2 regions of the Massilia sp. 05N420 genome follow, and region 1 is predicted to be linked to the other one. Evidence: predicted binding sites of a transcription regulator. Region 1 holds the regulator's gene; the other holds the start of a gene.

Region 1 (4,840 bases):
GAAGAAGCGCGCCACCATCTCCGGCGTGACGGCATCCAGCGCGGGCGGGTTCCACTTCGGCGCATTGTCCTTGTCGATCACCAGCGCGCGCACGCCTTCCAGCACTTCGCCGTGTTCGAAGTTGCGGCGCACCAGCGAGCGCTCCATGCGCAGGCAGGCAGCCACGTCCATCGTGGCGCCGCGCACCAGCATCTCGCGCGTCACGCACATCATCAGCGGCGAGCGCTGGCGCATCGCGGCCAGGGCCTTCTGCGCGAATGGGGTGTCATCGCCCTCCAGCGAGACCATCACGGCCTGTACCGAGTCGGCGCCAAAGTGCCTGTCGACCAGCGCGCGTTGCGCTTCGAGTTCGCTGGCGCCGGCCTGCTGCGCGAACGGCGCGGCGAAGGCGCGGATCGCATCGGCCAGCTGCTTGCCCGGCGTCGCAGCGATCAGCGCATGCAGTGCCGGCAGTTCGGCGCCCGGCACGAACACGTCGGCCAGGCCGACGTAGAGCGCATCGGCGGCGCCGATGGTCAGCCCCGTCAGTCCCAGATGCATGCCGAGCGCGCCCGGCGCATGCGACAGGAAGTGGCTGCCGCCGACGTCCGGGAACAGGCCGATGTTCACCTCGGGCATGGCCATCTTCGTGCGTTCGGTCACGATGCGCAGGCCGGTCTCGGGCCCGCCCTGGGCGATACCCATGCCGCCGCCCATGACCACGCCGTCCATCAACGAGATATAGGGTTTCGGATAGAAGTGGATCAGGTGGTTCAGCGCGTATTCTTCGGTAAAGAAGTCTTCCAGCAGCGCACTGCCTCCAGTGGGCGTGGCGCGCCCGGCCTGGTGGAAGAAGCGGATGTCGCCGCCTGCGCACAGGGCTTTCTCGCTGCTGCTCTTGATAACGACGGCGTCGACGTTCGAATCGTCGCGCCAGGCCAGCAGGGTCTCCGTCAGTGCGCGCACCATCTCCAGCGACAGCGAGTTCAGGGCCTTGGGACGGTCGAGGGTAATGATGCCGGTGCCGCTGGCAACGCGGGTCTGCACGTATTCGCTCATGTTCTTTTATTTATTGAAATGGAAAACGGCATTGTAGCGCGGCCCGGAAAACGAAAAGGGCGCCAGATGCGCCCTTCCTTGCTTGTGCTGCGCCAGCGGAAGGATCACGCTGTAGCGGCAGCTTCTCCTCCATCGTTGGGTATGCGCTTGAGCGGTGTACTACTGTGATCCTGCAGCATCTGCTTGTACTTCTGCACCTGCCGGTCGAGCCGGTCCATCAGCATGTCGATCGCGGCGTACAAGTCGTGCGCGGCGCTGGCGACGTGAACGATCTTGCCGGCGAGGCGCAAGTTGATCTCGGCCTTCTGGCGTTTTTCTTTCTCGGTGAGATTGTCAATGCAGAGGATGACGTGGGAGTCGATCACTTGATCGAAATGGCGGGTGATGCGTTCGAGCTTGTTCTGTACGTATTCACGGATTGCCGGGGTTACATCGAGATGATGTCCGCTGATAGTGAGATTCATACACACTCCTTTGATGATGCGCTGCCTGTCGTACGCGCATACCACGCACCAGGGCAGCGTTGTTGCAAGAAGCTTGCTGCAAGAGCTTGCTGAAAGAGCTTGCTACAGAGATTTACGGAGGCTGACGGGAGGGATCTTCAGCGCCTCGCGGTATTTCGCTACCGTGCGGCGTGCGATAACCATTCCCTGTTCCCCTAGCATCTCCGCGATCTTGCTGTCGGATAAAGGGTTTTTGGGGTCTTCTGCTCCTGTGAGTTGTACGATGAGAGCCCGGATCGCGGTCGAGGAGGCTTCTCCTCCTGCCTCGGTCGCGACGTGACTCCCGAAAAAGTACTTCAACTCGAACATGCCGTGCGGCGTCAGCATGTATTTCTGAGTTGTGACACGAGAAATTGTGCTCTCGTGTAGACCTAGTGTATCAGCTATCTCACGTAAAACAAGGGGCCGCATGGCAACGGCGCCATGGGAGAAAAAGTTCCGCTGGCGCTCCACGATTGCTTGAGCTACCCGAAGGATAGTATCGAAGCGCTGGCGCATGTTTTTGATGAGCCATTTTGCTTCCTGCAACTGCGCCGCCAGCTGGGATTCCGATTTTCCCTGCTTCATCAAGGTGGCATACAGGCTGTTCACGCGCAGGCGCGGCATCACCTCGGGATTCAGCTGCACGCTCCAGCCGTCCTTCGCGCGGCGCACGATCACGTCCGGCACCACGAAGTCGGAAACGTCGGAAGCGAAGGCCGCGCCCGGATGCGGATTGCAATGGCGGATCACGGCCTGGGCTTCGCGCAGGTCTTCGTCGTCGCAGTCGAGGGCTTTCTTGAGCTTGTTGAATTCGCGCTGCGCGAACCAGGTCAGGTAGCGTTCGACGATGGTCAGCGCCATGCGCCGCGTGACCAGCGGCACGCCCGGCATGCGGCGGATCTGCAGCGCCAGGCATTCGGCGGCGCTGCGCGCGCCCACGCCGGGCGGGTCCATGCTTTGCACCAGCGCCAGTGCGGTGCGCAGCTCCTCGAATTCCACTTCGAGTTCGGCCGGCAGGCGCGCATGCAGCTCGTCCAGGGTTTCTTCGAGGTAGCCGTTGTCGTCGAGGGTGTCGACGACGATCTCGACCAGCGCGCAATCGCGCGGCGACATGCAGGTCAGGCGTACCTGCTCCATCAAGTGTTCGCGCAGCGAGACCGGGCTGGCTTCCAGCTGCGGGCGGCCATCCTCTTCCTCGCCGCCGCTGCCGCTGCCGGAACGGCCAGACTCGCCCCAGTCCATGTCGTGCTCGGCGCCGCCGGCATCGCCGTTGTCGCTGTCGCCGCCTTCGGCTTCGGCGCCACCGCCGCCATTGCCCTCCTCGCCCTGGCTGGACGAGGGCGGCGAGTCGGGCGTGGTCGAGGTCGACGCGCCGTTGTTGATCGCGCCGTCGGCCAGCAGGCGCACCGAGTGGTCGAGCGGATCGTCGAGGCGTTCGAGCAGCGGGTTGTCGCTGAGGACCTGTTCAATCTCCTGGTGCAGCTCGAGAGTGGACAGCTGCAGCAGCCGGATCGACTGCTGGAGTTGCGGTGTCAGCGCAAGGTGCTGTGAGGTCTTGAGTTGCAGCGTCTGTTTCATGACTACATCCGGAAATGTTCACCCAGGTAGACGCGGCGGACGGATTCATTCGCGATGATGTCGTCCGGGCGTCCCGACGCCAGCACCGCGCCCTGGTTGATGATGTAGGCACGGTCGCAGATGCCGAGCGTCTCGCGCACGTTGTGGTCGGTGATCAGGACGCCGATGCCGCGCTCCTTCAGGAAGCGCACGATGCGCTGGATCTCGATCACCGCGATCGGATCGACGCCGGCAAACGGCTCGTCCAGCAGCACGAAGCGCGGGTTGGTGGCGAGGGCGCGCGCAATCTCCACGCGGCGCCGTTCGCCGCCCGACAGCGACAGCGCCGGGTTCTCGCGCAGCTTCTCGATCTGCAGCTCGGCCAGCAGCTCGTTGAGGCGCTCCTCGATGCGGTTCTTGCCCAGCGGCTTGCCGTCCTCGCGCTGCAGTTCCAGCACGGCGCGGATGTTCTCCTCCACCGTCAGCTTGCGGAACACCGAGGCTTCCTGCGGCAGGTAGGACAGGCCCAGCATGGCGCGCCGGTGGATCGGCAGGCTGGTGATGTCGGTGCCGTTGATGACGATGGCGCCGGCGTCGGCCGGCACCAGGCCCACGATCATGTAGAACGAGGTCGTCTTGCCGGCGCCGTTCGGGCCGAGCAGGCCGACCACCTCGCCGCAGGCGACCTGCAGCGAAACGTCGCGCACCACCAGGCGCTTGCCGTAGCTTTTCTGCAGCCCCTTGGCCACCAGGGTGCTGCCGCCGCTCGCGATGGCGGCGGCGTCTGCGTGTACATCCATCATTGCTTTCCTGCTTCCGGTTGCCCGGCCGACGCAGTGCGGCGCGGATAAAAAGTAAAACTGGCGCGGGCCTTGCCGGGCCTGTCGACGCCGCTCGGGTCGTTCAGGTTCAGCAGGACTTCCTTGCGCGCATCGTAGGCGATGAATTCGCCGCCCATTTCACGCATCACGTTGCGGCCTTCCAGCTGCCTGATGGCGGCGTTCGAACTGAACTTGACGACCTCGGTGCGCTCGTCGTACTCGATGCGCTCGGCCTGGCCTTCGTCCCACTGCTCGGGGCCGCTGTCGCGCTTCTGGCGGAACGACGCCGGCTTGCCGGGCGCCGCGACCAGGACGATGGTCTTGTAACCGTCCGGCGCTTCCTTGATCTCGGCACGCTCGGCCTTCAGCAGCATGGTGCCGCGGGTGGCGGTCACGCCGCCGGTCAGGACCACGGTTTGCGTGACCTGGTCCAGGGTCCCGTTGCCGCCGACCACCTTCAGCGGCTTGAGCGCATCCGCCCGCTCCGCCTGCGCCAGCGGCGCCAGCAACAGCGCGGCAGCGGCAAGGACGGCCTTCATTTACTGCTTCCCTGCCGGCGCCGCCGGCGTGGTCGCGGGAGCCGCCGCCGGCGCGGTACGGCGCGGCGCGATGATGATCGTGCCGCGTCCGCCGCCCGGCTTGCTTTCGCCGCTGGTGTCGTTGAACACGTTGGCCTGCTCGGTGCGGTTGTCGTAGGAGATGAACGGGCCGTTCACCTCGCTGGTCATGCGCTTGCCTTCGAGCTGCTTGACGACCGCGTTCGAGAACAGCTTGACCAGCTCGGTGCGCTCGTCGTATTCGATGCGCTGGGCCTGGCCTTCGACCCACAGGTCGGGGCCGCCGTCACGCTTCTGGCGGAAGGTCGCGGGCTGGCCCGGCGCGGCGGTCAGGGTCACCGCCATATAGCCTTCCGGCGATTCCGTGAGCACGGCCTTGTCG
Region 2 (4,840 bases), on a different contig from region 1:
GTCAAGGTCGCCAAGTCGATCGACCAGGTCCGTGAATACGCGAACCAGATCATGGGCATGCAGCTGGTGACCCACCAGACCGGCCCGGAAGGTCAGAAAGTCCGCCGCCTGCTGATCGAAGAAGGCGCCGACATCAAGCAGGAACTGTACGTCTCGCTGGTTACCGACCGCGTCACCCAGAAGATCGTCCTGATGGCCTCGTCGGAAGGCGGCATGGACATCGAAGAAGTCGCGCACAGCCACCCGGAAAAGATCCACAACGTCGTGATCGAGCCGTCGGTCGGCCTGACCGACGCGCAGGCTGACGACGTCGCCCGCAAGATCGGCGTGCCGGAAGGCTCGATCGCCGCCGCTCGCGCCAACCTGCAAGGCCTGTACAAAGCCTACTGGGAAACCGATTGCTCGCTGGCCGAAATCAACCCGATGATCGTGACCGGCGACGGCAAGGTCATCGCACTGGACGCCAAGTTCAACTTCGACCCGAACGCCCTGTTCCGCCACCCGGAAATCGTCGCCTACCGCGACCTGGATGAAGAAGATCCGGCCGAAGTCGAAGCATCGAAGTTCGACCTCGCCTACATCTCGCTGGACGGCAACATCGGCTGCCTGGTGAACGGCGCCGGCCTGGCCATGGCCACCATGGACACCATCAAGCTGTTCGGCGGCGAGCCGGCCAACTTCCTGGACGTGGGCGGCGGTGCGACGGCTGAGAAAGTCACCGAAGCATTCAAGATCATGCTGAAGAACCCGGGCCTGAAAGCCATCCTGGTCAACATCTTCGGCGGCATCATGCGCTGCGACGTGATCGCCGAAGGCGTGATCACCGCATCGAAAGCCGTCTCGCTGAAGGTGCCGCTGGTGGTCCGCATGAAGGGCACCAACGAAGACCTGGGCAAGAAGATGCTGGCCGATTCCGGCCTGCCGATCATCTCGGCCGACACCATGGAAGACGCAGCGAAGCAGGTCGTTGCCGCCGCTGCTGGCCAAGCCTAATTCGCAAAGGAAATAACATGTCGATTCTGATTAACAAAGACACCAAAGTCATCACCCAAGGTATCACCGGCAAGACCGGCCAGTTCCACACCCGCATGTGCCGCGACTACGCGAACGGCCGTGAAGCCTTCGTGGCCGGCGTGAACCCGAAGAAAGCCGGTGAGGACTTCGAGGGTATCCCCATCTTCGCAAGCGTCAAGGAAGCCAAGCAGAACACTGGCGCCAACGTTTCCGTGATCTACGTGCCGCCGGCAGGCGCCGCCGCCGCGATCTGGGAAGCCGTCGAAGCCGAACTCGACCTGGCAATCTGCATCACCGAAGGCATCCCGGTCCGCGACATGATGGAAGTCAAAGATCGCATGGCCAAGGCCGGTTCGAAGACCCTGCTGCTGGGCCCGAACTGCCCGGGTCTGATCACCCCGGACGAAATCAAGATCGGCATCATGCCGGGTCACATCCACAAGAAGGGCCGCATCGGCGTCGTCTCGCGTTCGGGCACCCTGACCTATGAAGCAGTCGGTCAGCTGACCGCGCTGGGCCTGGGCCAGTCGTCGGCAGTCGGCATCGGTGGCGACCCGATCAACGGTCTGAAGCACATCGACGTGATGAAGATGTTCAACGACGATCCGGATACCGACGCTGTCATCATGATCGGCGAGATCGGCGGCCCGGACGAGGCGAACGCTGCTTACTGGATCAAGGACAACATGAAGAAGCCGGTCGTCGGCTTCATCGCCGGTGTTACCGCTCCTCCGGGCAAGCGCATGGGCCACGCCGGCGCGCTGATCTCGGGCGGCGCCGACACCGCGCAAGCCAAGCTGGAAATCATGGAAGCCTGCGGTATCAAGGTCACCAAGAACCCGTCGGAAATGGCTCGCCTGCTGAAGGCCATGCTGTAATCCGCCAGTTCTTCAGCCGGAACGGAAACGGGGAGCTTCGGCTCCCCGTTTTTTTTGCAGGCACGCGACAATTTTCGACACCTGGACAAATTTTGCCGCTGGCCATGACAAAAATTGTCATACGGAAAGGGTAATACTGACAAAAATTGGTGCTGGCACGGCGTTTTGATGTATGCATGCTAACGATTTCGCATGGAAACGACCTGGCACGGCAGTTGCATATAGAAAAGGGCAGAAGCAAGCAGCACCCGGATAAGCAGTCACCCTTTAAATGCCGTACCAAAACTGGAGAGATACCATGAAAGCACCGAAAATGATGAAGAAAGCCGAAGGCGGCTTTACCCTGATCGAACTGATGATCGTCGTCGCGATCATCGGTATCCTGGCAGCCGTCGCGATCCCGGCTTACAGCGATTACACCGCCAAGGCCAAGGCTGCTAACGCCCTGTCGGCTGTTGACCCGTACAAGACCGCTGTTGCGATGTGCGCTCAGGAAGCAGGTGGTGTTTCTGGCTGCACCAGCGGCCCGACCTTCACCGCGACCAAGGAAGTCAAGAACGTCGCAGTTGGCGCTAACGGCGTGATCACCATGACCCTGGACAACATCGGCAAAGGCACCGAAAGCGGCGACAAGACCGTGACTTTCGCCCCGACCCTGAACGAGACGAATGTTACTTGGAAGATCGATGCATCGTCGATCACCGCCAATCCCACGCTGAAGGCTGCTTTCGAGAAGAATTCGATCGGTTCGTAATCCTCGGCAATAGTCACGCAAAGCCGCCTTCGGGCGGCTTTTCCTTTTCAGTTCCGAAACTGTCCAAGTCAGAGGCGCCATGTCCAGCTCAGCACCTTCCGCCATCGGTCTCCGCATTGCCGCAAAGCCAAACGGGACCGGCCAGGCATTGCTCGTCATCGCTGCCATGGCAGCCAGTTTCTTGTGGGCTTCTGGCCACGACGACCAGCGTTGCATCGAACTCGGGCTACTGGCCGTCATGGCCGCCTTCATCATGACGCGCAGTGAAGCTGCGGACGGTATCGCCGGGCTGAATCCGATCGCGCGCGCGTGCCTGGTCGGATTTTTTGCCCTCGGCGCCGTCTCGGTATGGAATGCCTACTCGCTGACGCATGCCCTGTACGAGTGGTCGATGCTGCTGCTCTTGCTGCTAACCGTAGCCTTGCTCGCTGCGGGGCTGAGCCGTGCCGGAAACAGCGGTCTCCTGCTTGCGCTGCAATGCATCGGCGCTATTTCCGTCCTCTACTCCCTGCGCGTCCTGCTGATGTATGCCGCAACGCTTGCCAACACAAACCACCTCGACATGCAGGATCTGGCGATTGGATTCAGTAATATCCGATTTCTCAACCATACGCAGACGGTCCTGCTGCCCTTCATCGTACTTCTTTACCTGCAAGCTCCCCCACGTAGCGTTTTGCGCCGGGTATGGTTTGCGCTGGCGGCATTCTGGTGGGCACTGCTGTTCGTCAGCGAAGCACGGTCCAGCATCCTGGCTCTGGGCGCCGGCTGCGCGGTCGTGCCGGCAATTCGCCGCTCCCAGGCCTCTAGCTTCCTGAAGGCGATGGCGCTTGCCGCGCTGGCAGGCGGCATCGCCTATCTGTTGGGATTCATTCTGCTGCCGATGCTGGTCGGTCTACGTCCTTTCGACGCAGCCGCAAATGTCCTGCAGCGCACGGCTGCCGACCCGACATCGGGCCGCAACCTGCTGTGGCATTTGTCTTGCCAACTGATGGCCACGCATCCCTGGCTCGGCATTGGTCCTCAGCATTTCGCTCATTACGGCGCGACACTGGGTATCGGTGCTCATCCACATAACTTCATCATGCAGATCGGCGTTGAATGGGGTATCCCGGCGTTGTCGTGCCTGCTTGGAGCGATCGGTATCGGCGTACGCGGCCTGGTCCGCACTGGCGCCCACATCGCCGAGTCAGACTCGAGCAATCAGCAGATCCTGGTCGCCTTGCTGGCGACTGGCGCAGCAATCGTCGTGGATGGTTTCTTCTCCGGTGTACTCGTCATGCCCCAGAGCCAGATGGCGATCGTTCTGTACCTGGGTTGTGCCGTCGGCTGGGTTAAATCGCGGCAGGCAGTGCTCGCGCCGCGTGCCACGATGCCGCTACGCTGGCTGATTGCCGGCCTGGCAGTTGCAGCAGTCGCTGGTATGGCAATCGCGGTCGCGCCGAGCATCGCCACGCATGCCCGTCACGAGCCACTGACGCCGCCGGAGCTGGCAGCCAACCCGAGGTCATACTGGCCCCGCATGTGGGAAGCCGGCTACTTCTAGACGATCTTCTGCCGGTCCGCCAGCAGCACCTCATAGGTCAGGTTCTGCAGCATGGTGAAGTGCATCGGATCCAGCTTCAGGAATTCCACGCCGTAGGCGAAGATCTCCGTTGCGTCCGAATCGCGGCGCAGCGCGTTGACGTTGCGCACCGCCGCGCGTGTCCTTACCCGCACTTCCTTCTCATCCATCGGCGAAGTCAGGCCGAATTCCAGTTCGATCTCGCCGCCGTCTTCCGGCAGGCTGCAGTTCGACTCGATGCGTGCGCCGTTGACGCTGACATTGGTGAGCGTGCAGCCGACCGGGGCCGCATCCGGATGCGCAGGCAGCACCTGGGCCGGAATGTCGACCTTGACCCGCATCGCCGTGCGCAGGCTGGTGCCCTGGATCGTGTCGGGGAAGGACAGGTGGACGTAGAGCAGGGGGCGGTCGAAGACGCGCGCGACCGTACAGGCGAAGGAGCACACGTTCACGCCCGAGAACACGCGGATGGTGATCCGCTCGCCTTCCACCAGCCCGACCGGGACGCCGTTCTCCTGCGGGATCTTGACGATCAGGTACTCGTCCATCATCCAGCCGATGAGTGTGGAGAAATACTGCATCGGCTTGATGCGGCGGTAGGTAATGAATTGAAGCCGGACGCCGACCTGGAGG

Evidence for each region. Region 1 encodes sigma-54, which starts transcription at its own class of promoters, with help from an activator protein. Its sites were predicted from a motif close to TGGCANGNAANCTGCTTT; they were not measured.
Region 2: the regulator sigma-54 is predicted to act here: its motif matches at 2,097-2,114, upstream of AC1DIX_RS20585 (pilin).

Annotation. Positions count from the first base shown of each region.
Region 1 covers NZ_JBFTMX010000015.1:220,623-225,462, forward strand. The annotation lists gene AC1DIX_RS12230 (enoyl-CoA hydratase/isomerase family protein) at 1-1,038, opposite strand, end outside; gene hpf (ribosome hibernation-promoting factor, HPF/YfiA family) at 1,143-1,502, opposite strand; gene AC1DIX_RS12240 (RNA polymerase factor sigma-54) at 1,605-3,101, opposite strand; gene lptB (LPS export ABC transporter ATP-binding protein) at 3,104-3,880, opposite strand; gene lptA (lipopolysaccharide transport periplasmic protein LptA) at 3,880-4,440, opposite strand; gene lptA (lipopolysaccharide transport periplasmic protein LptA) at 4,441-4,840, opposite strand, start outside.
Region 2 covers NZ_JBFTMX010000036.1:26,681-31,520, reverse strand. The annotation lists gene sucC (ADP-forming succinate--CoA ligase subunit beta) at 1-993, shown strand, start outside; gene sucD (succinate--CoA ligase subunit alpha) at 1,011-1,892, shown strand; gene AC1DIX_RS20585 (pilin) at 2,191-2,646, shown strand; gene AC1DIX_RS20580 (O-antigen ligase family protein) at 2,726-4,189, shown strand; gene AC1DIX_RS20575 (flagellar brake protein) at 4,186-4,840, opposite strand, start outside.